One region of the Streptomyces sp. CC0208 genome, then DNA from elsewhere that is predicted to be linked to it. Evidence: riboswitches for the same ligand, from Rfam matches in the RefSeq annotation. Region 1 holds a riboswitch; each other region holds the start of a gene.

Region 1 (7,593 bases):
GTGCGGGAACTGGGCGCCGCCCAGATCGCGGAGTACGAGCCCGAGGTGGAGGGGCTCGCCGCCATACACGTCGGGACGACCGGGGTGTGCGACTTCGTCGGGGTCGCGCGGCAGCTGGCCGAGGCGTCGGGCGCGGAGATCCGGTACGGCGCCGAGGTGCGCCGGATCGACCGGCGCCCGGAGCTCGGGGTCGCCGTGCTGACGAGCGCCGGAGACGTCGTACGGGCACGGGTGCTGGTGAACTGCGCCGGGCTGCACTGCGACGAGGTGGCGCGGCTGACCGGCGACGAGCCGGGGATGCGGATCGTGCCGTTCCGGGGCGAGTACTACACGCTGGCGCGGCCCGAGCTGGTGCGGGGCCTGGTGTATCCGGTGCCGGATCCGGCGTTTCCGTTCCTCGGGGTGCATCTCACCCGCGGGATCGACGGCGGGGTGCACATCGGGCCCAACGCGGTCCCGGCGCTGGCCCGGGAGGGGTACGACTGGAGAACCGTGCGGCCCCGGGAGCTGGGGGCCACGCTGGCCTGGCCGGGGTCCTGGCAGATAGCCCGGCGGCACTGGCGGTACGGCACGGGTGAGCTGCGGCGTTCGGTGTCCCGAAGAGCGTTCACCACGGCGGTGCGCAGGCTGCTGCCCGCTGTCACCCCGGATGACCTGGTGCCGTCGGCCGCCGGCGTGCGGGCCCAGGCCGTACTCCGGGACGGGACGCTGGTGGACGACTTCCTGATCCGTGAAGGACCGCGTGCGGTACACGTACTGAACGCACCCTCACCCGCGGCGACCGCTTCCCTGCCGATCGGACGGGAGGTGGCCCGACGGGCCCTGGAGGCACTGCGCTCGACATGAGGCGTACCCGTGCCGTCGCTCACCGGTGACAGCGCGGACGCGACACCCCGGACGCGGCTCTCCCGGTCGCAACGCACCAGAGGCAGCCAGTGCACGCGGCGTCACGGACGCGACACCCCGCGCCCAGCCCCCTCGGACACGACGGACGCAGCCCCGCACACGGCCACCCGGACGCGGCGGCCCAGACGCGGCGGCCCGGACAGGGCACCCCAGATCCGGCCACCCGAACGCGACGGCCGCGACAGGACCCCCGGATGGCGCAGCCCGAAAACGCGCCGGCCCCGGACAGGCCCCCAGACGCAGCCACCGCCCACGGCCTCCCGAACAAGACGACCCACATGCCGGCGGCCCGGGCACTACGAGGCAGGCCCCCGGACGTGCTCGCCCCGCACGCGTGCCGCCCGCACCCGACGGACCCAGCCGCCCCAGACACGACGCCCCAAGCGCCCATCACCCCGCACCCCGCACCCCGCACTCCACAGCCCAGCCGCCGCCACCCGCACGTACCGCCCCGACGCCCCCGACTCCCCCACCTCCACCCCCACCCAAGCCCCCCAAACATCCCTCGGCGGCCTCCTCCCCGAGGTCACCGTAAAATCGACCCCACTGTGTCTGACTTCCTCAACGCCCCCGAAGCCCCCCGGTCCCGGCCCACCACCCCCGGCGAGGCCGCTCGGCATGTGCCCGGTGTCCCTGTCCGGCACACCCGGGCCAAAGGGGAGCCGCGGTTTCCCGACGGGCCCAGTGCCGATCCCGCGGGGTCGCACTTCGAGCGGCGGATCCGGAGTTTTCAGCCCCGGCGGAGCCGGGTGACGGCGGGGCAGGCGGACGCGTTGCAGCGCCTGTGGCCCACGTGGGGCCTCGACATCGACGGGCAGCGCACGATCGACCTCGGCGAGCTGTTCGGAAACGACAACCCCGTCGTGCTGGAGATCGGGTTCGGGATGGGCGAGGCCACCGCGCAGATGGCCGCCGCGGCCCCCGACACCAACATCCTCGCCGTCGACGTGCACACTCCGGGGCAGGGCAACCTGCTCAACCTCGCCGAGCAGCAGAAGCTGTCCAACGTCCGGGTCGCCAACGGCGACGCCATCATCCTGCTGCGCGAGATGCTCACCAGGGACTCGCTCGACGGGCTGCGCGTCTACTTCCCCGACCCCTGGCCCAAGAAGCGGCACCACAAGCGGCGGCTGATCCAGGCGGAGTTCCTGGACCTGGCCGCGACCCGTCTGCGGCCCGGCGCGCTGGTGCACTGCGCGACCGACTGGGAGCCTTACGCGCAGCAGATGCTCGACGTACTCACCACGCATCCGGACTTCGAGAACACACAGGCAGGTGGCGGTTTCGCGGCGCGTCCCGACTTCCGGCCGCTGACCCGTTTCGAGGGGCAGGGACTGGAGAAGGGACATGTCGTGAACGACCTGCTGTTCCGCCGCGTACAGCACGGCGTCCGACCCGACCGACCCGACCAGTCCCCCACCGGCGCCTGAGCACCCGCCCCGCCTGCGGGCGGCGCCTCTGTCTCGTTAAGGTCGATGCTGTGGCCACCTGTCCCCCGTATCCGACGTACCCCGGTGACCCCACCGGTGGCACCGCGCTGCGGCATGCGCACTGGTGGCAGCGGAAATGGGTGCGCTACGGCGCGCTGATCACGCTCCTCGCACTGTCCGGCCTCGTCATCCTCGCCCTGGTCCGCCAGCAGACCGGCACCCAGGGGTTCCTGGTCGGACTCGGGCTCGCCGTCCTGCCCGTACCGCTGCTCATAGCCGCGTTCCGCTGGCTCGACCGGGTCGAACCCGGGCCCTGGCGCAATCTGCTGTTCGCCTTCGCCTGGGGCGCCTGCGCGGCCGCCCTGATAGCGATCATCGCCAACAGCTTCGCGACGAAGTGGATAGCGACGGCGACCGCCGACCCCTCCAGCGCGGACACCCTCGGCGCGACCGTGATAGCGCCGATCGTCGAGGAGTCGGCCAAGGCCGCCGCCGTTCTGCTCGTCTTCCTGTTCCGCAGACGGGACTTCACCGGGATCGTCGACGGCGTGGTGATAGCGGGGGTCACCGCCACCGGTTTCGCCTTCACCGAGAACATCCTCTACCTCGGCACCGCCTTCGGCACCGACCAGCTCAACGGCGACGGCGGCATCGCCTCCGTCACCGCCGCGACCTTCTTCGTGCGCGTGGTGATGTCACCGTTCGCGCATCCCCTGTTCACGGTCCTCACCGGCATCGGCTTCGGCATCTCCGCGCTGTCGGCGGAACGCCAGCACGTTCGGCGGGTTCTGGTCCCGCTGTCCGGGCTGTTGCTCGCCATGGGCATGCACGCGACGTGGAACGGCTCGTCGACCTTCGGGCAGTACGGGTTCTTCGCGGTGTACGCGATGTTCATGGTGCCGGCGTTCGCGCTGCTGACCTGGCTGGTCATCTGGACACGGCAGCGGGAGCTCAGGACCGTGCGCGAGGAGCTGCCTGCATACGCCGTCGCCGGGTGGCTGACGCCGACCGAGCCGTACGCGCTGGGCTCGATGCGGGCGCGGCGGGTGGCGAGGGACTACGCGCGGCGGCAGTTCGGCGGGCGGGCCGCGGCTCGGGCGGTCTCGCAGTACGAGGCGTACGCGACGTCCTTGGCGTTCCTACGACGTCGGGGCCGGCTCGGGCGGGCGAACGCGGACTTCGTCGTACGGGAGCGGGAGCTGCTGCACGAGCTGTGGCGGCGCCGCGAGGTGGCCCGCCCGGCGCTGGACCACGCGGCGCGGATGACAGCACCGCCGGTACCGGTGGCCGCACCGCCCTGGCCGGTGTACGGCGTGTACGGATACCCGGCCCACCCGGCTCACCCGGCTCACCCGGCCCAGCCGACGCACCCCATCCACCCGGTCCACCCGGTCCACCCGACGGTGCCGTACCCCGCCTACAACCCGTACCGCACGTAGACCGTGCGGCGGAGGGTCAGGCCGACGCCTCCGTCAGGCGGGCCAGCTCCTCCTCCGTCAGGGTCAGGTCCGCCACCCCGAGGAGCGCCGGCAGCTGTTCCACCGTGCGGGCGGAGGCGATCGGGGCCGCGACCGTGGGCTGGGCGGCGAGCCAGGCGAGGGCGACCGTGGCGACCGGGACCGTGTGGGCCTCGGCGATGTCGTCCAGGGCGGCGAGGACCTTCCGGCCGCGTTCGGTGTCCAGGTGCTTTCCGGCGCCCGCGGCCCGCGGACTGGCGACCGTCGCGCCCGGGCGGTACTTGCCGGTGAGGAACCCGGAGGCGAGGGCGTAGTACGGGACGGCTGACAGGCCCGCGCGGGCGGCCACCGACTCCAGCTCGCCCTCGTAGGTGTCGCGGGAGACCAGGTTGTAGTGGGGCTGGAGGGCGACATAGCGCGCCAGGCCCTCGCGGTCGGAGAAGGCGAGGGACTCCGAGAGCCGCGCGGCGGAGATGTTGGAGGCGCCGATCGCCCGCACCTTGCCCGCCTTCACCAGCTCGTCCAGCGCGCCGATGATCTCCTCGACCGGCACCTCGGTCTTGTCGAAGTGGGTGTAGTACAGGTCGATGCGGTCGGTGCCCAGGCGCTTCAGGGAGGCGTCGGCGGCGGCCTTGATGTTCGCCCCCGACAGGCCCGGGAACTGCGGGTGCTGGCTGACCTTCGTGGCGATGACGACGTCGTCGCGGTTGCCGCGGGCCGCCAGCCACTTGCCGATGACCGTCTCGGACTCGCCGCCGGAGTTTCCTTCGGCCCACGACGAGTACGAGTCGGCCGTGTCGACGAAGTTGCCGCCGGCCGCGGTGTACGCGTCGAGGACGGCGAAGGACGTGGCCTCGTCGGCGGTCCAGCCGAAGACGTTGCCGCCGAGGGTGAGCGGGAAGACCTCGAGGTCGGAGGAGCCGAGCTTGCGAAGAGAAGTCATGTCGTACGTCAACGCCCGTGCCGGGCGCCGGTCTTCCGCTACCGCCGCAAAGTCCTCGTAAACAAGCGGAATCAGTCGCTCCGGCGCACCGGCGGGAACCTCAGGGAGCGTCTCAGGGAGTGAGCCCCTTGCCGCGCAGCCACGACATCGGGTCGATCCCGTCGGCCGAGCCGCCCGGGTGGACCTCCAGGTGCAGGTGCGCGCCGGTCACGTTGCCGGTGGCGCCCACGCGGCCGATGACGTCACCGGTGCCGACCTTCTGGCCGACGCTGACGCTGATCGAGGACTGGTGGCAGAACCACAGCTCGGTGCCGTCGTCGAGGGTGAGGATCGTGCGGTAGCCGTAGGCGCCGGCCCAGCCGGCCTGGGTGATGGTGCCGCTGTGGATCGCCTTGATGAGCGTGCCCGTGGGGGCGGCGAAGTCGAGGCCCGTGTGGTAGCCGGAGGACCACAGCGAACCGGCCTGACCGAAGGTCCCCGTAATGGTGTACGACGAGGTCGGCAGCGTGTACTGCTTGGCGAGCTCGGCCAGGCGCGCGGCCTCGGCCTTCTTCGCGGCTGCCTCCTCCGCCTTCTTCTTCGCGGCGGTGGCCTTCTCCTGGGCCTCCTTCTCCGCCTTGGCGGCGGCCTCGTCGGCCTCCTTCTCGGCGGCGGCCGCGACGGCCTGGGCGGCCTTGGTGTCGAGCTGGCCCTGCTGCACCTCGGCCTGGGCCAGGATGCGCGAGCGCAGCGCCTCACCGGCGTCCGAGGTGCCCTTGGCGGTGTCGGCGGTGGTGGCGCCGACGCTGCTGAAGGCGCTCGTGTCGTCCGCGGCGGAGTCGGTGTCGTTCGAGATGAGCGAACTCACGGAGCCCAGGTCGGGCATGGAGATGGAGACCGGCGGCTTGCCGGTGTTGGCGCTGGCCATCCCGCCCGCGCTGACGGCGGCTATGACACCGACGCCCAGAACGGTGGAGCTACGGGCGAATCCTCCGCCACGCTGCTTGGCGACGCGATGCCGGCCTCGTACGGGGGCGAGGGAGTCCGCGGTCGGGTTCCACTCGCCGAGCGGGGCCTCGTCGTCGGCGCGGTAACCGCCGTACACGAGGGTGTCGCTGGGTACGTACGGCGCCTCGGGGGCAGGCGGGTTGGACGCCACGTGGGCGCGCTCCTTTCCTTCCTTCTCGCCTACCGGGTTAGCTGACGGGTTCGGAGCAGGAAGGTCTCCTACGCGCGTAAACCCGCCGTGCTGCCACGGCGGAGTACGAGCGATTCACCCCAAGTTGGTGGTTCCCCGGTTCCCTTGCGGAATTCGGCGCGTGAGCACGGAGCCGTCTCTTGTGACGGCTGGGACGACCGCGCTGCGTTATCGAACGTTAATAGACCCGGGTACCCGATTCCAAGCTGTTCCTCTTGATCATTAACGAAATCCCGGAGGACTTACGGCCCATGAACGGCGAAAAACGGGCGAGTTGACTCCACCTCAGGCGACACACAGGCATTGACGGTATGTCAGTTGTAATGCGGAGGGCGGTCAACCACTCACGCCGCGTCACGAAGGCCGCCGGGTGGCTTCCGGCTGGGGAAAACACTCAGGGCCGGAGTCCAGTGAACTGGACTCCGGCCCTGAGCCTTGAGCCTTGAGTAGCGGGGACAGGATTTGAACCTGCGACCTCTGGGTTATGAGCCCAGCGAGCTACCGAGCTGCTCCACCCCGCGTCGTTGTGTGACCAGCATACGTCATCCGCGAGGTGGTTCGCGCCAGGGTTGTCCCGGAGGAGTGAGCCCCGGCGGAGCTCAGTGACCGGCCTCGACCCTCGCCGTCACCGGAAGCGCCGCGCTCAGCCGACGCCGACTTCGCTCAACTCGCCCAGCGGCAGCGTGTGCTGGGTCTGCAGGACCTTCGCGCGCAGGTAGCGGACGTTGTGGGCGGTGGTGAAGACGCCGGTGGGGACCCGGTTGCCGACGTCGATGCCGAGGTCGCGCAACTGGCCCGCCTTGTCGGGGTTGTTGGAGAGCAGGTCGAGCTCGGCGATCCCGAGAGCCTGGAGCATCTGCGCGGCCGCCGTGTAGTCGCGGGCGTCCTCGGGCAGGCCCAGCGCGGCGTTCGCGGCATAGGTGTCGAGGCCCTGGTCCTGGAGGGCGTACGCGTCGAGCTTGTTGTAGAGGCCGATGCCGCGGCCCTCCTGGCGCAGGTAGAGCAGAACTCCGCCGCGCTCGGCTATGCGCTCGACCGCCTCGCGAAGCTGCGGGCCGCAGTCGCAGCGCGCGGAGCCGAAGACGTCACCGGTGAGGCACTCGGAGTGCAGCCGCACCAGCGGGACGGTGCCGGGCGCGGGGTCGCCGAGAACGAGGGCGAGGTGCTCCTGCCCGTCGACCAGGCCATGGAAGGTGACGAGCTCGGCGTCTACGCGGTAGCCGTCCCCGAAGCGCAGGGGGACGCGGACGCGGGAGCGCTGGGTGGCTGCGGGCAGGTCGGGCATGCGGGTACTCCGCTCCATGGACACGCCTGCTTCAGATTTGAAGCAGTTCTACTGATCGAGACCCTACCTCATGCTTTAAATTTGAAGCAACGGCTTTATGGCGCTCGTCACACGTGGTTGCTCAGGAACAGGGCGGGGTCGACCGCCGGCGCCACGGGAGCCCCTCGAAGGGCCCGTCCTCCCCCTGGAGTCCCGCGGTGACGCTGGTGAAGATCTCCTCCAGCTGCCCCACCTGCTCCGGGGTGAGCCGGTCGAAGAGCGCGGTGCGGACCGTCTCGACGTGCCCCGGCGCCGTCCGCTCCAGCACCGCCGTACCCTCGTCCGTGAGGACCGCGATGCTGCCGCGCTTGTCCGACTCGCAGCTCTCGCGCCGCACCAGCCCGTCCTTCTCCAGC
Region 2 (7,593 bases), 1.2 Mb from region 1:
GGCGGCGGGGTCGAGGTGCTGCGCCGGTGCGCCCCGCTGATGGCCGACGCCGAGCAGCCCGTCCGCTTCCTCGCCCTGTCCGTCTCGGACGCGGCCGAGGACGTCATCGGAGTGATCCGGGGCGGTGCGCGCGGCTATGTGACGAAGACGATCACCGGCACGGACCTCGTCGACTCCGTCTTCCGCGTCCAGGAGGGCGACGCCGTGTTCTCGCCGCGCCTGGCCGGCTTCGTCCTGGACGCCTTCGCCTCCACCGACGCCCCGCCCGTCGACGAGGACCTCGACCGTCTCACCCAGCGCGAGCGCGAGGTGCTGAGGCTCATCGCGCGCGGTTACGCCTACAAGGAGATCGCCAAGCAGCTGTTCATCTCGGTGAAGACGGTCGAGTCCCATGTCTCGGCGGTGCTGCGGAAGTTGCAGCTGTCGAACCGTCATGAGCTGACCCGGTGGGCGACGGCTCGTCGGCTGGTCTGACGCGGGTACCGCTCGGGCTCACACCACGCGCGTGGCGCCGGCGAACGGCATCTGGTCGATCGGCGCCACCCGCACCGGAGCCGACGGGTTCGGGGCGTGGATCATCTGCCCGTTGCCGATGTAGAGCCCGACGTGGCTGATGCCCGAGTAGAAGAACACCAGGTCTCCGGGGAGGAGTTCGGAGCGGGAGACCCGCCGGCCGGCGTCGATCTGGGCGTAGGTGGTGCGGGGCAGGGAGATGCCCGCGGAGCGGTAGGCGGCCTGGATGAGGCCCGAGCAGTCGAAGGCGTCCGGGCCGGTGGCGCCCCAGACGTAGGGGCTGCCGAGCTTGGCGTAGGCGTAGGAGACGGCCGCCGCGGCACGGGAGTCGGGGGCCTCCGTAGTGGCCGCGCCCGGGGTCGCCAGCTCCTCGCGGACGCTCGTCGTGGCCCGTGAGGCGCGAGCCCCGTCGTCGGCGAGCACCGCCCGTTCCCCGGCCGGCAGCTGGGACATCAGCCGGCGGGCCGCTCCCAGTTTGCCGGTGATCGTCTTCTTGTGCCGCTTCAGTTCCGCCTGGCGCGACTTCAGCGAGGTCAGCTCGATGTGCGCGGCCCCGCGCAGCTGCTCGATCTCCCGCAGCTGCCGGCGTACGTTCGCCACGGAGGCGGCCTGGCGGGTACCGGCCCGTTCGACGAACTCGGCGCTGTCCAGGTACCGGTCGGGGTCGTCGGTCAGGGCGAGCTGCATCGCGGGGTCGAGGCCGCCGCCGCGGTACTGTGCCGCGGCGATCGAACCCAGCGCGTCCCGCGCCTCGTTGAGCTGTTCCGTCCGGCGGGCCGCCTCGTCCCGCAGGCTGTCCAGCCGGTGTTCGGCCGCCTCGGCCTTCTCCTTCGCGCCGTTGTACTTCTCGGTGGCCGCCTCGGCCTCCTGGTACAGCTGGTCCACCTTCGCCTCGACCTGGGCCGGGGTGAGCTGCGGCTCGGCGTGTCCGATCCCGTCGAAGCCCGTCGCGGTCGCGGCCCCCGCGAGGGCGATCGTCGCTGCCGTACGGACCGTATGGCCGCCGGCCGAGCGCCTGCGGGGCTTGCGGTGCGCTGCCACGTGGACTGCACGTCCTTTCGTACGTTCGCCCGCTCCGGGGCTCGGGACGTACGAACGCCAGAGGGGAGCGGCCGTACGACCGCCCGGGGCGGTGTGCGCGTCCGGCGACGGCCTGCACAGGGGGAGCGGGCCGCCGCCGGACCTTCTCGGCGGTGGTGGCCGACTGCCGCCCCTGGCCCGGGCGGCGGTGGGGAGCCGGTCACCTGGTGGAGGACGCTAAACCTGACCGTGTCCGGGAGGTGACGGGTTGTGCGGAACTGCCGTCAGGGGACCGCCGGGTGACCGAAGGTGACCGTGCTGCCGGGGTGCCGCCGTCGACTTCGCGCGGGGCGCTGACCGAAGTCGCGATTCCGGGACCCGTGGAGGGTGGGGAGTGCTATGGGCCGCATATATGCAAGATCTGCCCCAGGGGCCGGTGCGCGTGGCCCTCAGGGCCCGGCATAGGCTCCGGCCTCATGGACGTACTCATCCATCTCTTCGTCGGCCTGCACATCGTCGGCATCGCCTCGCTGCTCGGCGGCTTCCTCACCCAGATGAAGGCGATGGGCCGGGGCACCGCCCGGTTCGTCCCCGCGATGCTGCACGGAGCCGCCACCATGCTGGTCACCGGGGTGATCCTGGTCGGCCTCAACCAGGCCGACGACCAGCACGTCAACAACATCAAGATCGGCGTGAAGCTGGCCCTGCTGATCGTGATCCTCGACCTCGTCTATGTGAAGCGGGACGACGAAACGGTGGACAAGCGCCTGTTCGGCCTGGTCGGCGCGCTGACCACGGCCAACGTCTTCATCGCGGTGCTGTGGACCTGACGGCGGCGAGGGCGGAGCCGACCGCCCCCGCGGCGACGGCCGACCAGGCCGCCACCGAGATCCACAGCAGTACCTCGCCCGGGGTCCGGAGCCACGGCACGTCCGCGGCGGCGGAGACCGACAGGGTCGCGACCGCCGTCATCCCCATGGGGAACACGGTGGCCCAGCGGCGCACGTCGTAGCGCGGTCGCGGCCGTACGCACTCGGCGACGAGCAGGACGGCGTACCAGGCCAGGGCGAGCACCAGCAGGGCGACGGTCACCGCGCGCAGGACGCCGTGGTCGTCGTCGTTCCACAGGTACAGGCGCGCGCTGTCGGCGGCGAGGAGTCCCGAGCCGGCGAGCGCCGAGATGGCGAGCGCGCCGCCCGCGATCCACTGGTCGCCCGGTCCGACCAGCACCTGGCGCAGATCGAAGAGGTGGAGCGCGACGCCGTAGAGGACCAGGCCGAGCCAGAACAACACGAGCGCCGTGTGCGCGAGCCAGGCCGCCGACTCCGCCGCGGCGAGCGTGGCGCACAGGACCGCGAGACCCTGGGCGGCCACACAGCACAGGAACACCCCGCCGGGCAGCCTCCGCTTCCAGTGCCTCACGACGAGCACCGTCAGCACCGGCCACAGCAGCGCGGACAGCGCCAGCAGCGTCTCGGCGAGGGTCTGCCGGCCAAGCATGGAGAAACGGGTGCCGAGCACGGTGGTCGCCGCCACGGCCGTCAGGCCGCCCGGTGACCTGGCCTCCGCGGCCCAGCGCGCGCGCTCCCTCAGCAGTCCTGCGGCGAACTCGGCGGCCAGCCCCAGCCAGGCCACGCAACCGAGCACCAGGGCGATGCGCGACAGCGTCTCGTGGCCGGTCAGATGGAGCCCCACCGACACGATGCCGGTCGCCATCACCGCGGCCCCGGCTTCGGGCGGGCGCCGCGTCCACCAGGCGCGCAGGGGGGAGTGGGGGGAGGTACCGGGCATGGGTCGATGCTAGGAAGCTCCCCGCGCCGTGCGAGCGGGGCGCGCACGCGCGTGCGGGGAAATGCACGCGAGTGCGGGCTCCGCGGGACGGCGCCTCAGGCCGGGCGGACCACGCTGTGGATCCCCGACTCGCCGTCGTAGTAGATCGACTCCTCGCGGACGTACGCGCCCGGCTTGGGGGCGTGGATCATCATGCCGTTGCCGATGTAGAGGCCCACGTGGCTGATGTCGTCGTAGAAGAAGACCAGGTCACCGGGCTGTGCGTCGGCCAGGGCGACCGTGGTGCCGGCGTTGACCTGGTCGTAGGTGACACGGGGGAGGTCGACCCCGGCGGCCTTCCAGGCGGCCTGGGTGAGCCCTGAGCAGTCGTAGGAGCCGGGGCCGGTGGCGCCCCAGACGTACGGCTTGCCGACCTGCGCGCGGGCGAACGCGAGGGCCTTGGCTGCTTTGGTGGCGTACGAGGAGTCGGGCGCCGTCGGCGTGCTCTCCTGCGGGGCGGTGGCCTCCTGCGCGGCTCCTTGTGCGGCCTTCTCCGCTGCCGCCTGCTGCTGCGCCAGCTGCGCCGCCTTGCGGTCCGCCTCCTGCTGCTTGCGCCGCTCGATCGCCGCGAGCCGTGCCTTCTCCTGGGCGGTCAGCTCCGACAGCAGCTCGCGCGCGTCGGCGAGCTTCTTCTGGACGGTCGCCTTGGCGGTCTTCAGGTCGCTCTGCGTCTCGGTGAGCGCCTGAAGGCTCTGGGAGGCCTCCTCGCGCTTCTTCATCGTCGCGGACTGCTCGGAGACGTAGTCGTCGACGGCGCCCTTCTGGCGGCTCGTCAAGCGGCCCATCAGCTGGGTCTGGTCGAAGTAGTCCTGCGGGGTGTCGGCGAGCAGGAAGGTCGCCGTGCCGGGCGCGGCGGCGCCGGTGCGGTACTGGGCCGCGGCGAAGGAACCGAGTTCCTCCCGTGCCTCGTTGAGCGTCTGGGTGCGCCTGGCGACGTCCTCGAGGAGCGTGTCCACCTGCTTGCGCTGCTTGGTGGTCCTCTCCTTGGCGGCGTTGTAGGTGTCGGTCGCCGACTCGGCCTGGCGGTAGAGGTCGTCGACCTTCTTCTCGACCTCTTCGAGACTCGGCTTGTCATCGGCCGGCGCGGCGTTCGCCGACTGGGACAGCAGGGCCACGGAGGTGAGGGCGGCCGTCGCGAGGGCCGGGGTCCGTATGCCTGCTGCGCGCGTACCGACGGGACGCGACTTGCGGTGCGACGCCAAGGGAGGCGACTCCTTCCCGTACTCCGCCTACCGGGTTAGCTGTCGGGTTCGGGCGAGGTGCTTCGGAAGGTTTGCCCTACGGCGCTCCCGTGCGCGGGAGTCGGCCGATTCACCCCGGGTTCGGTGGGTCCCCGGCTCCGGGCGCGCGGCGGCGCTGCGGACTCGGCGGAGGCCGTGCGGCCCGGCGGGGTTCGCCGGTGGGGGTCGTACGGCCTGTCCGGAACGGTAGCCAACTGGTGTGGCCCGTGTGAAGGTTGATGTGCGATATGCCCGATACATTTTCGTGACCTTCGTCCCGGGCGTCGCCCCGCGTGACCAACCCGGGGCGATCTGCGCTGATTCGGGCCTGTTTCCTCCGGGGGCGAGGGTGAGGCGGAGCGGGACGGCCGTGCCGTTGGAGGCAGGCCGGCGCCCGCCTGATCCGCCGCCGCGGTGTTCGGGCCCGACGCGAGCCGGGGTGACCAAGGTCTCGCGCGACGAGCGCAGGCACCTGCGGGTGCCGTTCCCGGCGGGCGTCGCCGTCGGTGTCCCTGCGGTGGCCGTGCGGTGGCCGTGCGGCGGCCGTGCGGCGGCCGTACCCGCGTCTCGGTCCGGTCGGTCGCGGACAGCGGTCGGGGGCGCCGGAGGGCAGGTCCGGAAGATCATCGGCTGCTGATACCGGTGGATGTTCTCAGGGCGGCGGCGGTCTGTCAGTGGGGCACCCTAGACTCGGAGAGCGATGAGCAGCCTCTTTGACGACAGCTTCCTGGCGGACCTCCAGGCCCCTCGGGCCCACGGGGAAGAACCGCCGCCGCCCGAGGACGAGCACGTACCGGAGCAGGTTCCGGACGACCTGTTCGGCGGCAAGTTCGACGTGCCCCCGGAGCGGGACTCCTACTACCGCGACGGTGCCCCGCGCCCGGTGGTGGACCCGGCCGCCCTCCTGGAGGGGCTGAACGAGAACCAGCGCGCGGCCGTCGTGCACTCCGGCACCCCGCTGCTCATCGTGGCCGGTGCCGGCTCCGGCAAGACCCGGGTGCTCACCCACCGCATCGCCCACCTCCTCGGCGAGCGCAATGTCCACCCGGGCCAGATCCTCGCGATCACCTTCACCAACAAGGCCGCGGGCGAGATGAAGGAGCGCGTCGAGCAGCTCGTCGGCCCGCGCGCGAACGCGATGTGGGTGATGACCTTCCACAGCGCGTGTGTGCGGATCCTCAGGCGGGAGTCGAAGAAGCTCGGGTTCACCTCCTCCTTCTCGATCTACGACGCCGCCGACTCCAAGCGCCTCATGGCCCTGGTCTGCCGCGACCTGGACCTCGACCCCAAGCGGTACCCGCCGAAGTCCTTCAGCGCCAAGATCAGCAACCTGAAGAACGAGCTGATCGACGAGGAGGACTTCGCCGCCCAGGCCACGGACGGCTTCGAGAAGACCCTCGCCCAGGCCTACGCCATGTACCAGTCGCGCCTGCGCGAGGCGAACGCCCTCGACTTCGACGACCTGATCATGACGACGGTCAACCTGCTCCGGGCGTTCCCCGATGTCTCCGAGCACTACCGCCGCCGCTTCAGGCATGTCCTGGTCGACGAGTACCAGGACACCAACCACGCGCAGTACGCCCTGGTCAGGGAGCTGGTCGGGACCTCCGAGCACCCTGTGGACGTACCGCCGAGCGAGCACGACCTGCCGCCCGCCGAGCTCTGTGTCGTGGGTGACGCCGACCAGTCGATCTACGCCTTCCGCGGCGCGACCATCCGCAACATCCTCCAGTTCGAGGAGGACTACCCCAACGCGACGACGATCCTCCTGGAGCAGAACTACCGCTCCACCCAGACGATCCTCACCGCCGCCAACGCCGTCATCGAGCGCAACGAGTCCCGCCGCCCCAAGAACCTGTGGACCAACGCGGGCGCGGGCGCGCGCATCACCGGCTATGTCGCCGACACCGAGCACGACGAGGCGCAGTTCGTCGCCGACGAAATTGACCGCCTCACGGACGCGGGCGATGCGAAGGCCGGCGATGTCGCCGTCTTCTACCGCACCAACGCCCAGTCCCGTGTCTTCGAAGAGGTCTTCATCCGCGTCGGCCTGCCCTACAAGGTCGTCGGCGGCGTCCGCTTCTACGAGCGCAAGGAGGTCCGGGACGTCCTGGCCTACCTGCGCGTCCTCGCCAACCCGGAGGACTCCGTGCCGCTGCGCCGGATCCTCAACGTCCCCAAGCGCGGTATCGGCGACCGTGCCGAGGCGATGATCGACGCCCTGTCCCAGCGCGAGAAGATCAGCTTCCCGCAGGCGCTCAAGCGCGTCGACGAGGCGTACGGCATGGCCGCGCGCTCCACCAACGCCGTGAAGCGGTTCAACGTCCTGATGGAGGAGCTCCGTACGATCGTGGAGTCCGGCGCGGGCCCGGCGACCGTCCTGGAAGCCGTCCTCGAACGCACCGGCTATCTCGCCGAGTTGCAGGCCTCCACCGACCCGCAGGACGAGACCCGCATCGAGAACCTCCAGGAACTCGCCGCCGTGGCCCTGGAGTTCGAGCAGGAGTCCGGCGAGGGTGAGGAGACCGGCTCGCTCTCCGACTTCCTGGAGCGGGTCGCGCTTGTGGCCGACTCCGACCAGATCCCCGACGAGGACGAGGACGGCTCCGGAGTCATCACCCTGATGACCCTGCACACCGCCAAGGGCCTGGAGTTCCCGGTCGTCTTCCTCACCGGCATGGAGGACGGCGTCTTCCCGCACATGCGCGCCCTCGGCCAGACCAAGGAGCTGGAGGAGGAGCGGCGCCTGGCGTACGTCGGCATCACGCGCGCGCGTGAGCGGCTGTATCTGACCCGGTCCTCCCTGCGCAGCGCGTGGGGGCAGCCGTCGTACAACCCGCCCTCCCGCTTCCTGGAGGAGATCCCGGCGCAGCACGTCGACTGGAAGCGCACGGGGGCGGTCGCCGCTCCGGCGGGGCCGGTCTCGGGGGTCGCCGCGTCACTGTCGTCGTCCCGGTCCCGCTCCTCGGCGTCGGGCGCGTCCGGCTTCGCGACGCGCAGGAGCGCGGAG
Region 3 (7,593 bases), 2.4 Mb from region 1:
GTCGCCGTCGAGGTGCTCCTGGACGCGCCGTTGGACGCCGAGCCGGCCGGCCTGGACGGTGTCGCCACGATCATGGCGCGCGCGTTCTCCGAGGGCACCGACAAGCACTCCGCCGAGGACTTCGCCGCCGAGCTGGAGCGCTGCGGCGCCACCCTGGACGCGCACGCCGACCACCCGGGCGTCCGTCTGAGCCTCGAAGTGCCCGCCTCCCGCCTGGCCAAGGCGCTCGGTCTGCTGGCCGACGCGCTCAGGGCGCCCGCGTTCGCGGACAGCGAGGTGGAGCGGCTCGTCCGCAACCGCCTCGACGAGATCCCGCACGAGCTGGCCAACCCGTCCCGCCGCGCGGCCAAGGAGCTCTCCAGGGAACTCTTCCCGGCGGACTCGCGCATGTCGCGCCCGCGCCAGGGGACCGAGGAGACCGTCGAGAACATCGACTCCGCGGCCGTGCGCGCCTTCTACGAGAAGCACGTGCGGCCCGCCACCGCGACCGCCGTGGTCGTCGGTGACCTCACCGGCATCGACCTGGACGCGCTGCTCGCCGACACCCTCGGCTCCTGGACCGGCTCCACGGGCGAGCCGCGCCCCGTGCCGCCGGTGACCGCCGACGACACCGGCCGGGTCGTCATCGTGGACCGCCCCGGCGCCGTCCAGACGCAGCTGCTGATCGGCCGTATCGGAGCGGACCGGCACGCACGCGTGTGGCCCGCGCAGGTGCTCGGCACGTACTGCCTCGGCGGCACCCTCACCTCCCGCCTGGACCGCGTCCTGCGCGAGGAGAAGGGCTACACCTACGGCGTACGGTCGTTCGGCCAGGTCCTCAGGTCCGCCCCGGACGGCTCGGGCGCCGCGATGCTCGCCATCAGCGGCTCGGTCGACACCCCGAACACCGGTCCCGCCCTGGACGACCTGTGGAAGGTGCTGCGCACGCTCGCCGAGAGCGGTCTCACCGACGCGGAGCGCGATGTCGCCGTACAGAACCTCGTCGGTGTGGCACCGCTCAAGTACGAGACGGCCGCGGCCGTCGCGAGCACGCTGGCCGACCAGGTCGAGCAGCACCTGCCCGACGACTACCAGGCGACGCTTTACCAGCAGCTCGCCGCGACCGGCACCGTCGAGGCCACCGCCGCCGTCGTGAACGCCTTCCCGGTGGACCGGCTGGTGACGATCCTGGTCGGCGACGCGGCCGCCATCAAGGAGCCCGTCGAAGCCCTCGGCATCGGCGAAGTCAAGGTCGTGACGGCCGAGTAGAGGCAACCAGGCCTCGAAGGGGCCCTGGTGACGCGAGCGTCACCAGGGCCCCTTCGACACCCAACTCACTTAGATGTCCGAATTGGGCAGGAGGTTGCCTGTCTGCCCTGTGGGATGCGCTACAAACACCCTGATCGGTTTGGGGATTGAAAGCAGGCCCGCTTAGCGTCCTCTGGGCTGTCCGTCAGGCACTGCGCCGCGCCCGCGGCACCGGACAGTCATCGCCGAGTCCCCGTAGGCGCGAGCCAGGGGAGCCGGGGACCCACCGTCCCTGGGGTGAATCGGACGCCCGCGCACCGCGAGGGGGTCCGTAGGAGACCTTCCTGCTCCGAACCCGTCAGCTAACCCGGTAGGCGAGAAGGAAGGAAAGGATCAGCCACCACATGGCGTTCACCTGCGCCACCGGGAAGCACCGTCGTCCCAGCCGCATGAAGCGCACGACCGCCCGCGCCGCAGGCGTCGCGGCCCTTGCCACCACCGGCGTCATCGGCGTCGTCGCCGCCCCCGCGCTCGCCGCCGACAACTCCGTCGAGCAGACCGGTCTCATGCCCGTCGTCACCGTCGGCGACTCCCTCGCGGACCAGCTCGGCGCCCAGGCCGAGGCCCAGGCCCAGGCCGCCGCACAGAAGAAGGCGGCGGCGGAGGCCAAGCGGAAGGCCGAGGCGCGTGCCAAGGAGATACGCGAGGCCAAGGAGCGCGCCGCCCGTGAGGCCGAGCGCAAGCGTCTCAACGCCTTCGTCGCCCCGATCTCCGGCTCCTACGTCTCCACCGGCTACAAGACCGGCGGCTCGCTGTGGTCCTCCGGCAGCCACACCGGTGTCGACTTCCACGCCGCCAGCGGCACCTCCGTGCACGCGGTCGGCCGCGGCACCGTCGTGGAGACGGGCTGGGGCGGGTCGTACGGGAACCAGATCGTGATCAGGATGGCCGACGGCACGTACACCCAGTACGGCCACCTGTCGTCCATCGGCGTCTCGGTCGGCCAGTCGGTCACCCCCGGCCAGCAGATCGGCCTCTCCGGCGCGACCGGCAACGTCACCGGACCGCACCTGCACTTCGAGGCGCGCACCAGCCCGGAGTACGGCTCGGACATCGACCCCGTCTCCTACCTGCGGTCGCACGGCGTGAACGTCTGACGACCCGTCGCGCACACTCCGCGAGACCCCGGCTCCCCGAGCCGGGGTTTCGTCGTTTCCAGCGCCCCGTTGTCCAAAAAATATCCCTGGATTCCGGTCCGCCGTCGGAAATTCCCGCTCATTGCAATAGAGTCACTGAACACACGTCAATCGGCGACGTTTCACGGGGATTAAGACGGAGGTCGGACATGCGTATTCCGGCGCACTCGGTATGCACGGCGATCCGGGACGACATCGTCGCCGGTGTCCACGAGCGCGGGAGCCGGCTCACCGAGGAACTGCTCGCCCGTCGCTACGGCGTCTCCCGCGTCCCCGTCCGCGAGGCCCTGCGCACCCTGGAGGCCGAGGGCTTCGTGGTGACGCGGCGGCACGCGGGCGCGTGCGTGGCGGAACCGACCGAGCAGGAGGGCGCCGACCTCCTGGAGATGCGCATGCTCCTCGAACCGCTCGGCGCCACCCGGGCCGCCCAGCGGCGCACCGAGGCCCACCTGAAGGTGCTGCGCGGCCTGGTCAGGCTGGGCCAGGAGCGGGCCAGGCGGGGCAACAGCGACGATCTGCGCTCCCTGGGGGGCTGGTTCCACGAGACGCTCGCGCAGGCCTCCGGCAGCCCCGCGCTGACCTCGATGCTGACCCAGCTGCGGCACAAGATCGCCTGGATGTACGTCGTGGACGCACCCGCCAACCCGGTGGAGTCCTGGGCGGAGCACGGCGCCATCGTGGACGCGGTGGCACGCGGGGACGCCGAGCGAGCGCGGGCGATCACGGCACTGCACACCGAGCGCTCGGGTGTGGTGCACCGGCTGCGGTTCACCTCCGGGCCGGAGCGCGCGGACCGTGTGAGGACCTCGCAACATCCTGTAAACGTGACGGGTGTGCGGCATTAACACGGGCGCCGTATACAAAGAAGAGTAATTCGCGGGGGAGTATTTCTGCTGCCCGCAAAAGGGAAAGCGAAGGGCCCGCCCGATAATTCGGACGAGCCCCTCGGTGCTTTTCGGGAGACCCGAAATCAGACGGTCTCGGGAAGCTCCTCGAGTCCCTCGGCGACCAGCTTCGCGAGCCGGTCGAGGGCCGCGTCCGCGCCCTCGGCGTCGGAGGCGAGGACGATCTCCTCGCCGCCCTGGGCGCCCAGGCCGAGAACGGCCAGCATGGAGGCCGCGTTGACGGGGTTGCCGTCGGCCTTGGCGATCGTCACCGGGATACCTGCGGCCGTGGCGGCCCGGACGAAGATGGAAGCGGGGCGGGCGTGGAGGCCCTCGGCCCAGCCGACGTTGACGCGGCGCTCAGCCATGTGATGCTGCCCTTCGGTTCTCAAGGTTGTCTAGACCAGTTTCCCACACGTGAAGTGTCTCCGGAGAGGACCCGAAGTCCCTCCGGGGCGATCGTCGGACCGCGGCCTCGGTCCGACGTCCGTCCTCGCGCGTTCTCCACAGACTGCCTCGCGCCGTTGTCGTACGCGAGCCGTACGCTGGGGCCCATGCAGAGCGCGTCGGACCGGCACGAGTACCCCGCCCACTGGGAAGCCGACGTGGTGCTGCGCGACGGCGGCACCGCACGCATCCGGCCCATCACCGTCGACGACGCCGATCGCCTGGTCAGCTTCTACGAGCAGGTCTCGGACGAGTCGAAGTACTACCGCTTCTTCGCGCCCTACCCGCGCCTGTCCGCCAAGGACGTCCACCGCTTCACGCACCACGACTTTGTGGACCGGGTGGGTCTCGCCGCCACGGTCGGCGGCGAGTTCATCGCCACCGTACGCTACGACCGCATCGGCGCCGACGGCATGGCCGCCTCGGCTCCCGCCGACGAGGCCGAGGTCGCCTTCCTCGTGCAGGACGCCCACCAGGGGCGCGGTGTGGCCTCCGCCCTCCTCGAACACATCGGGGCCGTCGCCCGTGAGCGCGGCATCCGGCGCTTCGCCGCCGAGGTGCTGCCCGCCAACGTCAAGATGATCAAGGTGTTCACCGATGCCGGGTACACCCAGAAGCGCAGCTTCGAGGACGGCGTCGTACGCCTGGAGTTCGACCTGGAGCCCACCGACCGCTCGCTCGCGGTGCAGTACGCGCGCGAACAGCGCGCCGAGTCGCGGTCCGTGCAGCGGCTGCTCACCCCCGGGTCCGTCGCCGTCGTAGGCGTCGGACGGGCTCCCGGCGGTGTGGGCCGCAGCGTGCTCGGCAACATCAGGGACTACGGCTTCACCGGTCGCCTGTACGCCGTGAACAAGGCGTTCCCCGAGGAGCAGAAGGACCTCGACGGCATCCCCGCACACCGCTCGGTGGGGGACATCGACGGCCCCGTCGACGTCGCGGTCCTCGCCGTACCGGCCGAGCACGTCCCCGAGGTCGTCGCCGAGTGCGGGGCACATGGCGTCCAGGGGCTCGTCGTGCTCTCCGCCGGGTACGCCGAGAGCGGCCCCGAAGGGCGCGAGCGCCAGCGCGAACTCGTGCGGCACGCACGCGCGTACGGCATGCGGATCATCGGCCCGAACGCCTTCGGGGTCATCAACACCAACCCGGACGTCCGCCTCAACGCCTCGCTGGCCCCCGAGACCCCCCGCCCCGGCCGGATCGGCCTGTTCGCCCAGTCGGGCGCGATCGGCGTCGCCCTGCTCTCCCGGCTGCACCGGCGCGGCGGCGGCGTCACCGGCGTGACCGGCGTCTCCACCTTCGTCTCCTCCGGCAACCGCGCCGACGTCTCCGGCAACGACGTCCTTCAGTACTGGTACGACGACCCGGACACCGACGTCGTCCTCATGTACCTGGAGTCCATCGGCAACCCCCGCAAGTTCACCCGCCTCGCCAGGCGTACGGCGGCGGCGAAGCCCCTGGTCGTGGTGCAGGGCTCGGGGACCACCCCGCAGGGCCACGCCGTCCGCGCCACGCGCCTGCCGCGCGCCACGGTGTCCGCGCTGCTCCGGCAGGCCGGCGTGATCCAGGTGGACACCATCACCGAACTCGTGGACACCGGCCTCCTGCTGGCCCGCCAGCCGCTGCCCGGCGGACCCAGGGTGGCGATCCTCGGCAACTCCGAGTCGCTCGGCCTGCTCACCTACGACGCGTGCGTGGCCGAGGGGCTGAGGCCGTCGACCCCGCTGGACCTCACCACCGCGGCCGTGCCCGAGGACTTCCACGCGGCTCTCGCGCGCGCGTTGGCCGACGACTCCTGCGACGCGGTGATCGTGACGGCCATCCCGGCGGTCGGCGAGGGGACCGCAGGCGACGCCGCCCTCGCCGAGGCGCTCAGGTCCGCGGCGGAACAGGTCCCCGGCAAGCCGGTCCTCGTGGTCCACGTCGAGCTCGGCGGCCTCGCGGAGGCCCTGTCGGCGGCGACCAGCACCGCGCCCCAGGCCGCCGCGGGCCCGCCGAGGATCCGTGCCGACCACCCGTTCCGCGCCCTGGACCGGCTGCGCGCCACGCAGGCCCCCGCGCAGCCGCCCGAGCCCGGGAACAGCGACCGCCTCATCCCCGCCTACCCCGCCGCCGAGCGCGCGGTGCGGGCCCTCGCCGACGCCGTGCAGTACGCGCAGTGGCGCAGGGAGGCCGCCGAGCCCGGCAAGGTGCCCGAGTCCATCGACGCGGACATCGACGAGAAGGGCGCCGCGGCCCTGATCGACGGCCTGCTCACGCGCGGGCAGGGACTCACCCTCGGCACCGAGGAGACCTGCGAGCTGCTCGCCACGTACGGCATCCAGGTCCACCGCGCCCTGCCCGCCGCCACCGCCGACGCCGCCGTCGAGGCCGCCGCCGCCCTCGGTTACCCGGTCGCCCTCAAGGCCACCGCCCCGCACCTGCGCCACCGCGCCGACCTCGGTGGCGTACGCCTTGATCTCGCGGACGAGGAGCAGCTGAGACGGGCGTACACCGAGCTGACCGAGCTGTTCGGCCCGCCCGACGAACTGCGGCCCGTCGTGCAGGGGATGGCCCCGCGCGGGGTCGACACCGTGATCCGTGCCGTCATCGACCCCGCCGCCGGCGCCGTGCTGTCCTTCGGACTGGCCGGGGCGGCCTCACAGCTGCTCGACGACACCGCGCACCGGCTGATTCCGGTCACCGACCGGGAGGCGGCGACCCTGGTCCGCTCGATCCGGACGGCTCCGCTCCTCTTCGGTTGGCGCGGTTCCACCCCGGTCGACACACCCGCGCTGGAGGAGCTCCTGCTGCGGGTGTCCCGGCTGGTCGACGACCATCCCGAGGTCGTAGCGGTCACCCTGGAGCCGGTCGTCGTCGCCCCGCGCGGCCTGAGCGTCCTCGGCGCCTCCGTACGGCTCGCGCCGCCGCCCGCCCGCGACGACCTCGGCCCGCGGACCCTTCCCGCGTACTGAGCGGCGGCGAGCGGTGCCTCGCAGTCAGCGCGCCACCGTAGGATGGACGGCATGGCCAAGACCAGTACGACGACCCAGGGGCTGCGTGCGGCGATCGAGCGCAGCGGCTACTACCCGGCCCTCGTGGCCGAGGCGGTGGAGGCCGCCGTGGGCGGCGAGCCCATCCGGTCGTACCTGGTCCACCAGGAGACGACGTTCGACCAGAACGAGGTGCGGCGGCACGTGACCGTGCTCGTCCTCACCGGCAACCGCTTCATCGTGAGCCACACCGACGAACAGGCCGCGGACACCACGTCCCCGACGCCGTACGCCACCACCTCCACGGAGTCCGTGAAGCTTGGCCGGATCTCGTCGGTCGTGGTCAGTCGGGTCGTCGCGAACCCGGAGCAGTACCAGCCGGGCACCCTGCCCCGCGAGGTCGTGCTGACCATCGGCTGGGGCGCCGTCTCCCGCATCGACCTGGAGCCCGCCGCCTGCGGCGACCCCAACTGCGAGGCGGACCACGGCTACACCGGCAGCTCCACGGCGGACGACCTCAGCCTGCGCGTCAGCGAGGCCGGGGACGGCCCGGACACCGTGCGCCAGGCGCTCGCCTTCGCCCAGGCCATCTCCGAGGCCACAGCGGACGTCACCCACTGATGGTGCAGCCCGTCTCCGCCTGGGACCACCCGGAACCCCTCGCCCTCGACACCGCGCCCGTCCCCGAGTACGGCAGCGGCTCCCTCGCCGACCTGCTGCCCACCCTGGCCGCCGGCATGGCCGTACCGGGCACCACCGCCGCGATCCACGAGCTCACCCCCGCCGACCGGAACTGCGTGTTCCTGATCGACGGCCTCGGCTGGGAGCAGCTGAAGGCGCACCCGGACGAGGCGCCGTTCATGACCTCCC
Region 4 (7,593 bases), 3.6 Mb from region 1:
ACCGGGTCCACGTCGGAGCCGTAGTCCGGCGTGGTGCGGATCTCGAAGTGCAGGTGCGGGCCGGTCACATTGCCGGTCGCGCCGGAGAGGCCGATCTGCTGGCCCGCGGTCACGGTCTGGCCGGCCGAGACGGAGAGCTGGGACAGGTGCGCGTACTGCGCGTAGTAGCCGTCGGCCAGCTTGATGACGACCTGGTTGCCGTAGGCGCCACCCCAGCCCGCGGAGACGACCGTGCCCGCGCCGACGGCCTTGAGCGAGGTGCCGGTCGGGACGACGAAGTCGACGCCGGTGTGGTAGCCGCTGGACCACATGCTGCCCGCGACGCGGTAGCCGGTGCCGATGGTGGCGCCGTCGACCGGGAGGGTGAAGCCGCTGGAGCTGCTGGCGGTGGAGCTCTGGGTGGCAGTCGTAGCCTTCGAGGCCGACTTCTTCGGCTCGGCCTTCTCGGTCTTCGCCGCGGACGACGAGGAGGACCCGCTCTTCGTCGTGGCCGCCTTGGCCTTCTTGCCGATCGAGAGCTTCAGACCCGGGTGGATCAACGACGGGTCGTCGCCAATGGCCTGGCGGTTGTCGGCGTAGAGCCTCTTCCAGCCACCGCTCACGTTCTGTTCGTCGGCGATCTTCGAGAGATAGTCACCGGCCCGCACCGAATAGATGCGCACGGTCGAGGTCTTTGCCGCGTGTTTCTTAGCGGCCGCCTTTTCGGCGGACTTCTCAACGGCCTTCTGCGTGACGGGAATCGACTGAACGGCCTTTTCCGACACGGACTGCGAGGTGGCGGCGTGTGCGCCGGTGGCCCCCATGAGCGGGAGAGCGAGAGCGGCTCCCCCGGTTCCGGCGACGGCGATCGAGCGGGCGAAGCGCTGGGACTTCGGGCGGCGGTGCTTACCCTTCGCGGGCATGACGAATTCCTCTCCGGCGCCTGCGAGGTGAGCTGTCGGGTGCGGGCTGGAGATGCCCGGCCGCGCCGAGACGCGACTAAACCCCAAGCCTGTTCCGGAGACCGGAACAGGCAGTTCTACCTGTGGGTCCCCCGCTCCTGCCGTACACGGGTCAGTGGGTGTGGGGAATCCGTTCGGCGGCAGGATTGGGCGTCCGACCGGATCGGTGGCGAACGTAAACGAGCAAGACGCAAAGGGACAAGTGAGAGGTTGCCCGGGTAAGCGTTTCTCTTGATCCCCTATGCGAATTACCGGTCACCCTGCGTGAATCGGACACCCTTCTCCCACCCAAACCCCCTTGGTAAACCTGTGAATTACGTGAACATGACGGGCGACACACCGTCACGGTTATGACGCTCCTCACGTCACGAATTCACAGGAACCCCCATCCCGGAAGGAGTTGGAAGGAAGCCGCCAATTCGGGCAGAAGCCCTAGATGCGACGCAGTCGGATAACCGTCGCATCGAGGTCGCCGCGCAAACCGGTACGAAGTCCGTGATGCAGCAATATGACCCCTCGGTGAACTTCGCCCGTTTCGGGGCATTCGTACGATGCTGTCGGGTCGAGCCCGCGCAGCCGCAGCGAGGGGACGGGCTCGCCGTACTTCTGCGCCTGAAGCCAGGCGAGGACGACAGTCTCGCCCCCGCGGACGTACTGCACCGCGCTCAGTCCGCCCCGCGGAGGCCGCAGCCGGTAGAGGTCGCCATGCTGCACCAGGGGCCTGATCTCCTTGTAGAGCTTCACCCAGCGACCGGCTTCGGCGAGCTCCTCCTCGGTCCACTCCGCCAGGTCCCCGCCTACTCCGAGCACCCCGGCCATCGCGCTCACGAACCGGAACCGCAGCGAGCTCACCCGGCCGTTGAGCTGGGTGTTGGGACTGTCGGTGACCCAGGCGGCCATCACGCGCGCGGGATGGATCTGGCTGAAGCCGTCCTGGATGGCAAGCCGGTCGAGCGGGTCGGTGTTGTCCGAGGTCCACACCTGGTCGGTGCGGCTCAGCACCCCGAGGTCGATCCGGCCCCCGCCCCCCGAGCAGGACTCGAAGGCCACGCCCGGGTGAGCTTCCCGCAACCGGTCCAACAGGGCGTAGAAGCCGCGCACATGGTCGACCCACAGTCGCTGCGGATAGGGCTCGCCGGGCCAGCCCGCGTCCGTGAAGCAGCGGTTGAAGTCCCACTTCACATAGTCGATCGGGGCCGAGGAGAGCAGGGTGTCGAGCTGCTCCCACAGGTACTCCTGGACGTCCTCGCGCGCGAGGTTGAGTATGAGCTGATTGCGGAACTCCGTCCGCTTCCGTCCCGCTTGGTACTGCACCCAGTCCGGGTGGGCGCGGTACAGCTCGCTGTCCGGGTTGATCATCTCCGGCTCGACCCAGATGCCGAACTGCATGCCGAGCTCGCGCACGTAGTCGCCGAGCGGCTTGAGGCCGGAGGGGAAGCGGTCGGGGTTGGGCGCCCAGTCACCGAGTCCGGCCCGGTCGCTGGTGCGGGCACCGAACCAGCCGTCGTCGACCACGAACAGCTCGACGCCCATCGCCGCGGCCCGCCGGGCGAGGGTGCGCTGCTGCTCCTCGGAGATGTCGAAGTTCGTGGCCTCCCAGGAGTTGAACAGCACAGGCCGGTCCTGGTCCGCGTCCGGGATGACGTACGCCCGCTGGTAGGCGTGCCAGGCACGGCTCGCGGCGCCGAAGCCGCCGTCGCTCCAGAGGCCGGCGAAGACAGGGGTCGTGAAGGACTCCCCGGCCGCCAGCCGCAGCAGTCCCGAGTCGTCGTAGCCGGCGCCGCCGGTGATCTGCACGCGCGCGTCGGGCAGCTGGGCCACGGCGATCCGCCAGGACCCCGACCAGCCGAGGGCGACACCGTAGACCTCGCCCCGCTCCTCGGTGGCGTCGGTGTCGAGCGCCACCCACGGCAGGTGCTGGTGGCCGGTGTGGCCGCGGCGGCTGCCGATGACCTTCTCGCCGTAGGTGAGCGGGGTCCGGGTGAGCAGGGACTCGGCGGCCCAGCGGCCGTGCAGCTGGGACAGCCGCCAGCCGTCCTCGCGGTCGGGCAGGGTCCAGGTGGCGGAGTCGGCGCGCAGCAGCTCGACCGGGTCCTGCCCCTGGTTGTCCAGGGTCACCCAGCGCTCCAGGATGTCATCGCGCATCCGGTAGTGCAGCGTGATGGTCAGCCCGTCGTCGCGGAACCGCAGCCGCAGTTCGTCGCCCTCGGTGTCGTACGCCTCGAAGCTCCACTCGGTGCCGCGCCGCACCTCGGTGCGCACGGACAGGGCGGGGCGGGTGAAGCGGGGACCGCCCTCGACGGGGTACTCCTCGCGGCCGTCGAGCGGGGACTCGAAGGGCCAGTACTCGGGCAGCGGACGTACGGCGAGGGCCTCGGCGTCGGCCAGGGCGATCCTCGGACCCCAGTGCAGGTGCAGCAGCTCGTCCTCGGCGGTGAGGTGCAGGGCGTAACTGCTGGCCGGCCCGGACAGAATCCACGTACGGCCGTTCTCGGCGATCTCCAGCATGGTGCTTCCTCACAGATCCGAACAGGTGCCAACAGGTGCACTCAGGCCCCAACATCATCAGGGGCCAACCGTGCTGGTCGCAACGGCTGTGGACAAGTCATTGCCAGGCCCTGTGGACAACTCATTGCCCCAGGAACCCATGTCGTATCGTCGAGAGCGTGCCCCGTCGACGAGCCGCGCTGACGGGGCCCGGCTGGGAGGAGCCCCCGTGACGCAGCAGATCCCGTCGACCGAACCCGAACTGGCAGGTGTCCGCAACTTCCGTGACGTGGGCGGACTGCCGACGGCGGACGGACGGCGGGTGCGGTACGGAATGCTGTTCCGCAGCGGTCACCTCGCGCACGCGACCGCGGAGGACGCGGCCTTCCTGGCCTCGCTCGGCCTGCACACGATCTTCGACTTCCGCAACGCGGCGGACCAGAAGCTGGAGGGCCCCGACGTCGACCTGCCGGGCGTCACCAATGTGAACCTGCCGCTGAGCGACCCCGCCGAGGGCACCTGGTTCTGGAAGATGGTCCGCGACGGCGACATCGAGCAGCTGCGCGAGCTCCTCGGCGACGGCAAGGCCGCGGAGCGCATGACGAACTCCTACCGCACGATGATCAAGGAACGCACCGCCGAGCACTCCCGGGTGCTCCACTCCCTCGCCGAGGACAGCACGCCCGCCCTCATGCACTGCGCGGCCGGCAAGGACCGCGCGGGCCTGTCCGTCGCCGTGACCCTGCTCGCCCTCGGGGTGGAGCGCGAGGCGATCGTCGCCGACTACCTGGAGTCGAACGCCAAGCACCGCCGCTACAAGGTGCGCCGCACCAGCACCTCGGCCGACGCCTACTCCCCCGAGGTCATGGAGCTGCTCAGCCCCCTGTTCGAGGCGCGTGCCGAGTATCTGGAGGCGGCCTTCGAGACCATCGAGGAGACATGGGGCGGGGTCGAGGCGTATCTGCGCGAGGGCCTCGGCCTGACTCCCGAGATCCGTGAGCGGCTGCGGGAGCGCCTGCTCGACTGAGCCGGACGGCCGCTACTGCCCGGCTCCCACCTCGAAGAGGAAGTAGATGAAGGCCGCGAAGACGTGGCCGACCGCGAGGTAGATGATCAGGCGCACCCACAGGGCGCGGGGGAACTTCTCCTCCATGTCACTCATGGCGTCTCTCCAGGGGTGGGGCCCAGGCACAGCGTGGCCGTGGGACTCTGCAACAGGGTGTGGACGAACAGGAGCTCGACACCGTCGGGATCCTGGGCGGCGATGCGGTGCGGGGTCAGCGAGTCGAAGTGCGCGCTGTCGCCCGGACCGAGCCGGTGCGTGGCGTCTCCGAGGCGGAGCCTGAGCCGCCCCTTGAGGACGTACAGCCATTCCTCGCCGGGGTGAACCCGCACGATGTCGCCCTGGGAGCCGTGCGGGACCTGCACGCGCAGGGCCTGCATGCCGCGGCCGGCCGCGCCCGCCTGGAAGTAGGTCCAGCCGCCCGCCACGGTCGGTTCCATGTCGGCGGAGCGCAGCACGGCGTCCCGGTCGGCGGCCCTCTCGCCGAGCAGTTCCGAGACGGTCGTACCGTAGATACGGGCGAGCGCGAGCAGCATCGGCAGCGAGGGCTGGCGCTGTCCGGTCTCCAGCCGGGAGAGATGGGCGGGGGACAGCCCCGCGGCGCCGGCCGCCGCCTCCAGGGTCAGGGAGGCGCGACGGCGCAGGGCGCGAAGCTGGGGAGCCACCGAGGGCAGCTCCGTGAAGGCTTCCGGGGAGGTCATACCTCCATTGAGCCGGAGCTTTGCCTCCGCGGCAAATTTCTTGCCTCAGAGGCAAAAGCCCTTGGGTGGGGCCGTTACCGGTTGGCCACCGCCTGCTTCACCAGCGTCTTTCCGAAGTCCCACATCAGTCCGCCGCCGCTGTGCGCGTCGTCCATGACGTCCGTGAAGGCGTCCACGAACCGGTCCACCTCCTTCTCCCCGACGACGAGCGGCGGGATGAGCTTGATGACCTCCAGGTGGTCGCCGGAGACCTGGGTGAGGATCCGGTGCCGCTGGAGCAGCGGGACGACGACCATCTGCGCGAACAGTCCCTTGCGCGCGGCCTGGAGCATGGTCCAGCGGCTGCGCAGCTTGAGCGACTTCGGCCGGCCGAACTCGATGCCGATCATCAGGCCCCGGCCTCGTACGTCGGCCAACAGCTCGTACTTGTCGATCAGTGCCGCGAGCCGGGACTTCAGCAGGTCACCGGTGGCGCGGGCGTTCGCGACGATCTGCTCGTTCTCCATGACCGACAGGACGGCGAGTCCGGCCGCCATCGCCTGGGCGTTGGATCCGAAGCTCGCCGAGTGCACCAGCACCCGGTCCATCGACGAGTAGACCTTCTTGAAGATCCAGTCCTTGCCGAGGGTGGCGCCGACCGGGACATAGCCGCCGGAGAGCGCCTTGGCCACGCACACCAGGTCGGGCTCGACCCCGTCCTCGTGCTGGTAGGCGTAGAAGTCCCCGGTCCGGCCGAGCCCGGTCTGCACCTCGTCGGCGATGAGCAGCGCCTTGTGCCTGCGCAGCAGCTCCTGTGCGGACCGCAGATACCCGGGCGGCGGCTCGTGCACCCCCTTGCCCTGGATCGGCTCGACGACCAGGGCGGCTACGTCGCCCTTCTTCAACTCCCGGGCCAGGGCGTCGAGATCGCCGAGGGGTACGGCGGTGTCGGGCAGCAGGGGCGCGAACCCGTCCCGGAAACCGGACTCGCCGTTGACCGACAGCGACCCGGTGGTCAGCCCATGGAAGGCGTGGTCGCAGTAGAGGACGCGGGGCTTGCCGGTCGCGTACCGGGCGAACTTCAGCGCGGTCTCCACCGCCTCGGTGCCGCTGTTGCCGAAGAACACCCGGTCCAGGTGCGGGCTGTACATGAGCAGCTTCTCCGCCAGCAGCCCGGGCAGCGGCTGGCAGTCGAAGCGGGTGAGGTCGGCGAGAGAGGCGTCGAGGACGTCGTGCAGTGCCTTGCGGACGACGGGGTGGTGGCGCCCGAGGCCCATCACCCCGAACCCGGCGAGCATGTCCAGGTAGTCGTTGCCGTCCGCGTCCCAGAAGTAGGCGCCCTCGCCACGCTCGTAGACCTTGTCGAAGCCGATGGTGTGCAGCATGCGCGGGAGCTGGTGGTTCAAATATCTGCCGTGCAGCTCGTAACGCTCGGCTCCGCGCTCGGCCAGAAGTCTGCCGAGGTCGAACTCCGTGCTCATTCAGCAGTCTCCTTGACGTCGGCCTGTGCCTTCACGGCCAGGCTCGCGCTGATCCGTCCCGCCACCTCGACCGGAGTGAGGCCGATGTCGGCGAGCACCTCGCCCCGTTTGGCGTGCGCGAGGAACTGCTCCGGGATCCCGAACCGCCGTACGGGCACGTCGACTTCGGCGTCCCCGAGCGCCAGCGCGACGGCTGCGCCCACTCCGGAGGCCCGGCTGTTGTCCTCGACCACGGCCACCAGCCGGTGTTCCGCCGCGAGGCCCGGCAGGGCGGGATCGACGGGCTTGACCCAACGGGGGTCCACGACCGTGCAGTTGACGCCGCGCGCTTCCAGCAGGTCGGCGGCCTGGAGGCAGACGGGCGCCATCACGCCGACGGCGACGAGAAGCACCTCGGGCCGCTCCCCACGGTGCAGCACGTCCATGCCGCCCACGTGGTCCAGGGCCGGGACCACGGGCCCCACCGACTCCTTCGGGAACCGCACCAGCGTGGGCGCGTCGTCCACGGCGACCGCCTCCCGCAGCTGCGCCCGCAGCTGGTCGGCGTCGCGGGGCGCGGCGATCCTCAGCCCGGGCACGACCTGGAGGATCGACATGTCCCACATGCCGTTGTGCGAGGCCCCGTCCACCCCTGTGACCCCGGCCCGGTCGAGGACGAACGTGACCCCGCAGCGGTGCAGGGCGACATCCATCAGGAGCTGGTCGAAGGCCCGGTTCAGGAAGGTGGCGTACACCGCGACGACCGGGTGCAGCCCACCCGTGGCGAGACCCGCCGCCGACACCGCCGCGTGCTGCTCGGCGATGCCGACGTCCCACACCCGGTCCGGGAAACGCGCCGCGAACTTCCCGAGCCCCACCGGGTGCAGCATGGCCGCCGTGATCGCCACGACGTCCTCCCGCTCCTGGCCGATCGCGACGATCTCGTCACCGAACACCGAGGT

The links. Region 1 has a riboswitch for cyclic di-AMP ahead of D1369_RS21645 (M23 family metallopeptidase). Riboswitches for the same ligand answer to the same signal wherever they lie in the genome.
Positions count from the first base shown of each region.
Region 2: another riboswitch for cyclic di-AMP. It lies ahead of D1369_RS15635 (C40 family peptidase); the one in region 1 lies ahead of D1369_RS21645 (M23 family metallopeptidase).
Region 3: another riboswitch for cyclic di-AMP. It lies ahead of D1369_RS10365 (M23 family metallopeptidase); the one in region 1 lies ahead of D1369_RS21645 (M23 family metallopeptidase).
Region 4: another riboswitch for cyclic di-AMP. It lies ahead of D1369_RS05345 (LysM peptidoglycan-binding domain-containing M23 family metallopeptidase); the one in region 1 lies ahead of D1369_RS21645 (M23 family metallopeptidase).

Region 1 is NZ_CP031969.1:4,713,519-4,721,111, reverse strand. It holds gene lhgO (L-2-hydroxyglutarate oxidase) at 1-846, shown strand, start outside; gene trmB (tRNA (guanosine(46)-N7)-methyltransferase TrmB) at 1,455-2,336, shown strand; gene D1369_RS21655 (PrsW family intramembrane metalloprotease) at 2,387-3,775, shown strand; gene D1369_RS21650 (aldo/keto reductase) at 3,792-4,736, opposite strand; gene D1369_RS21645 (M23 family metallopeptidase) at 4,849-5,874, opposite strand; cyclic di-AMP (ydaO/yuaA leader) riboswitch at 5,886-6,043, opposite strand; tRNA gene D1369_RS21640 (tRNA-Met) at 6,361-6,434, opposite strand; gene ribA (GTP cyclohydrolase II) at 6,557-7,198, opposite strand; gene D1369_RS21630 (MarR family transcriptional regulator) at 7,320-7,593, opposite strand, start outside.
Region 2 is NZ_CP031969.1:3,471,122-3,478,714, reverse strand. It holds gene D1369_RS15655 (response regulator transcription factor) at 1-474, shown strand, start outside; gene D1369_RS15650 (C40 family peptidase) at 493-1,554, opposite strand; gene D1369_RS15645 (hypothetical protein) at 2,010-2,363, shown strand; gene D1369_RS15640 (tellurite resistance/C4-dicarboxylate transporter family protein) at 2,341-3,324, opposite strand; gene D1369_RS15635 (C40 family peptidase) at 3,420-4,565, opposite strand; cyclic di-AMP (ydaO/yuaA leader) riboswitch at 4,574-4,743, opposite strand; gene pcrA (DNA helicase PcrA) at 5,284-7,593, shown strand, end outside.
Region 3 is NZ_CP031969.1:2,293,312-2,300,904, reverse strand. It holds gene D1369_RS10370 (pitrilysin family protein) at 1-1,248, shown strand, start outside; cyclic di-AMP (ydaO/yuaA leader) riboswitch at 1,461-1,618, shown strand; gene D1369_RS10365 (M23 family metallopeptidase) at 1,632-2,384, shown strand; gene D1369_RS10360 (GntR family transcriptional regulator) at 2,573-3,268, shown strand; gene D1369_RS10355 (HPr family phosphocarrier protein) at 3,394-3,675, opposite strand; gene D1369_RS10345 (bifunctional GNAT family N-acetyltransferase/acetate--CoA ligase family protein) at 3,862-6,705, shown strand; gene D1369_RS10340 (DUF5998 family protein) at 6,757-7,344, shown strand; gene D1369_RS10335 (nucleotide pyrophosphatase/phosphodiesterase family protein) at 7,344-7,593, shown strand, end outside.
Region 4 is NZ_CP031969.1:1,145,228-1,152,820, forward strand. It holds gene D1369_RS05345 (LysM peptidoglycan-binding domain-containing M23 family metallopeptidase) at 1-902, opposite strand, end outside; cyclic di-AMP (ydaO/yuaA leader) riboswitch at 907-1,069, opposite strand; gene D1369_RS05350 (alpha-galactosidase) at 1,374-3,449, opposite strand; gene D1369_RS05355 (tyrosine-protein phosphatase) at 3,658-4,455, shown strand; gene D1369_RS05360 (DUF6126 family protein) at 4,468-4,590, opposite strand; gene D1369_RS05365 (XRE family transcriptional regulator) at 4,587-5,192, opposite strand; gene D1369_RS05370 (aspartate aminotransferase family protein) at 5,267-6,652, opposite strand; gene dxs (1-deoxy-D-xylulose-5-phosphate synthase) at 6,649-7,593, opposite strand, start outside.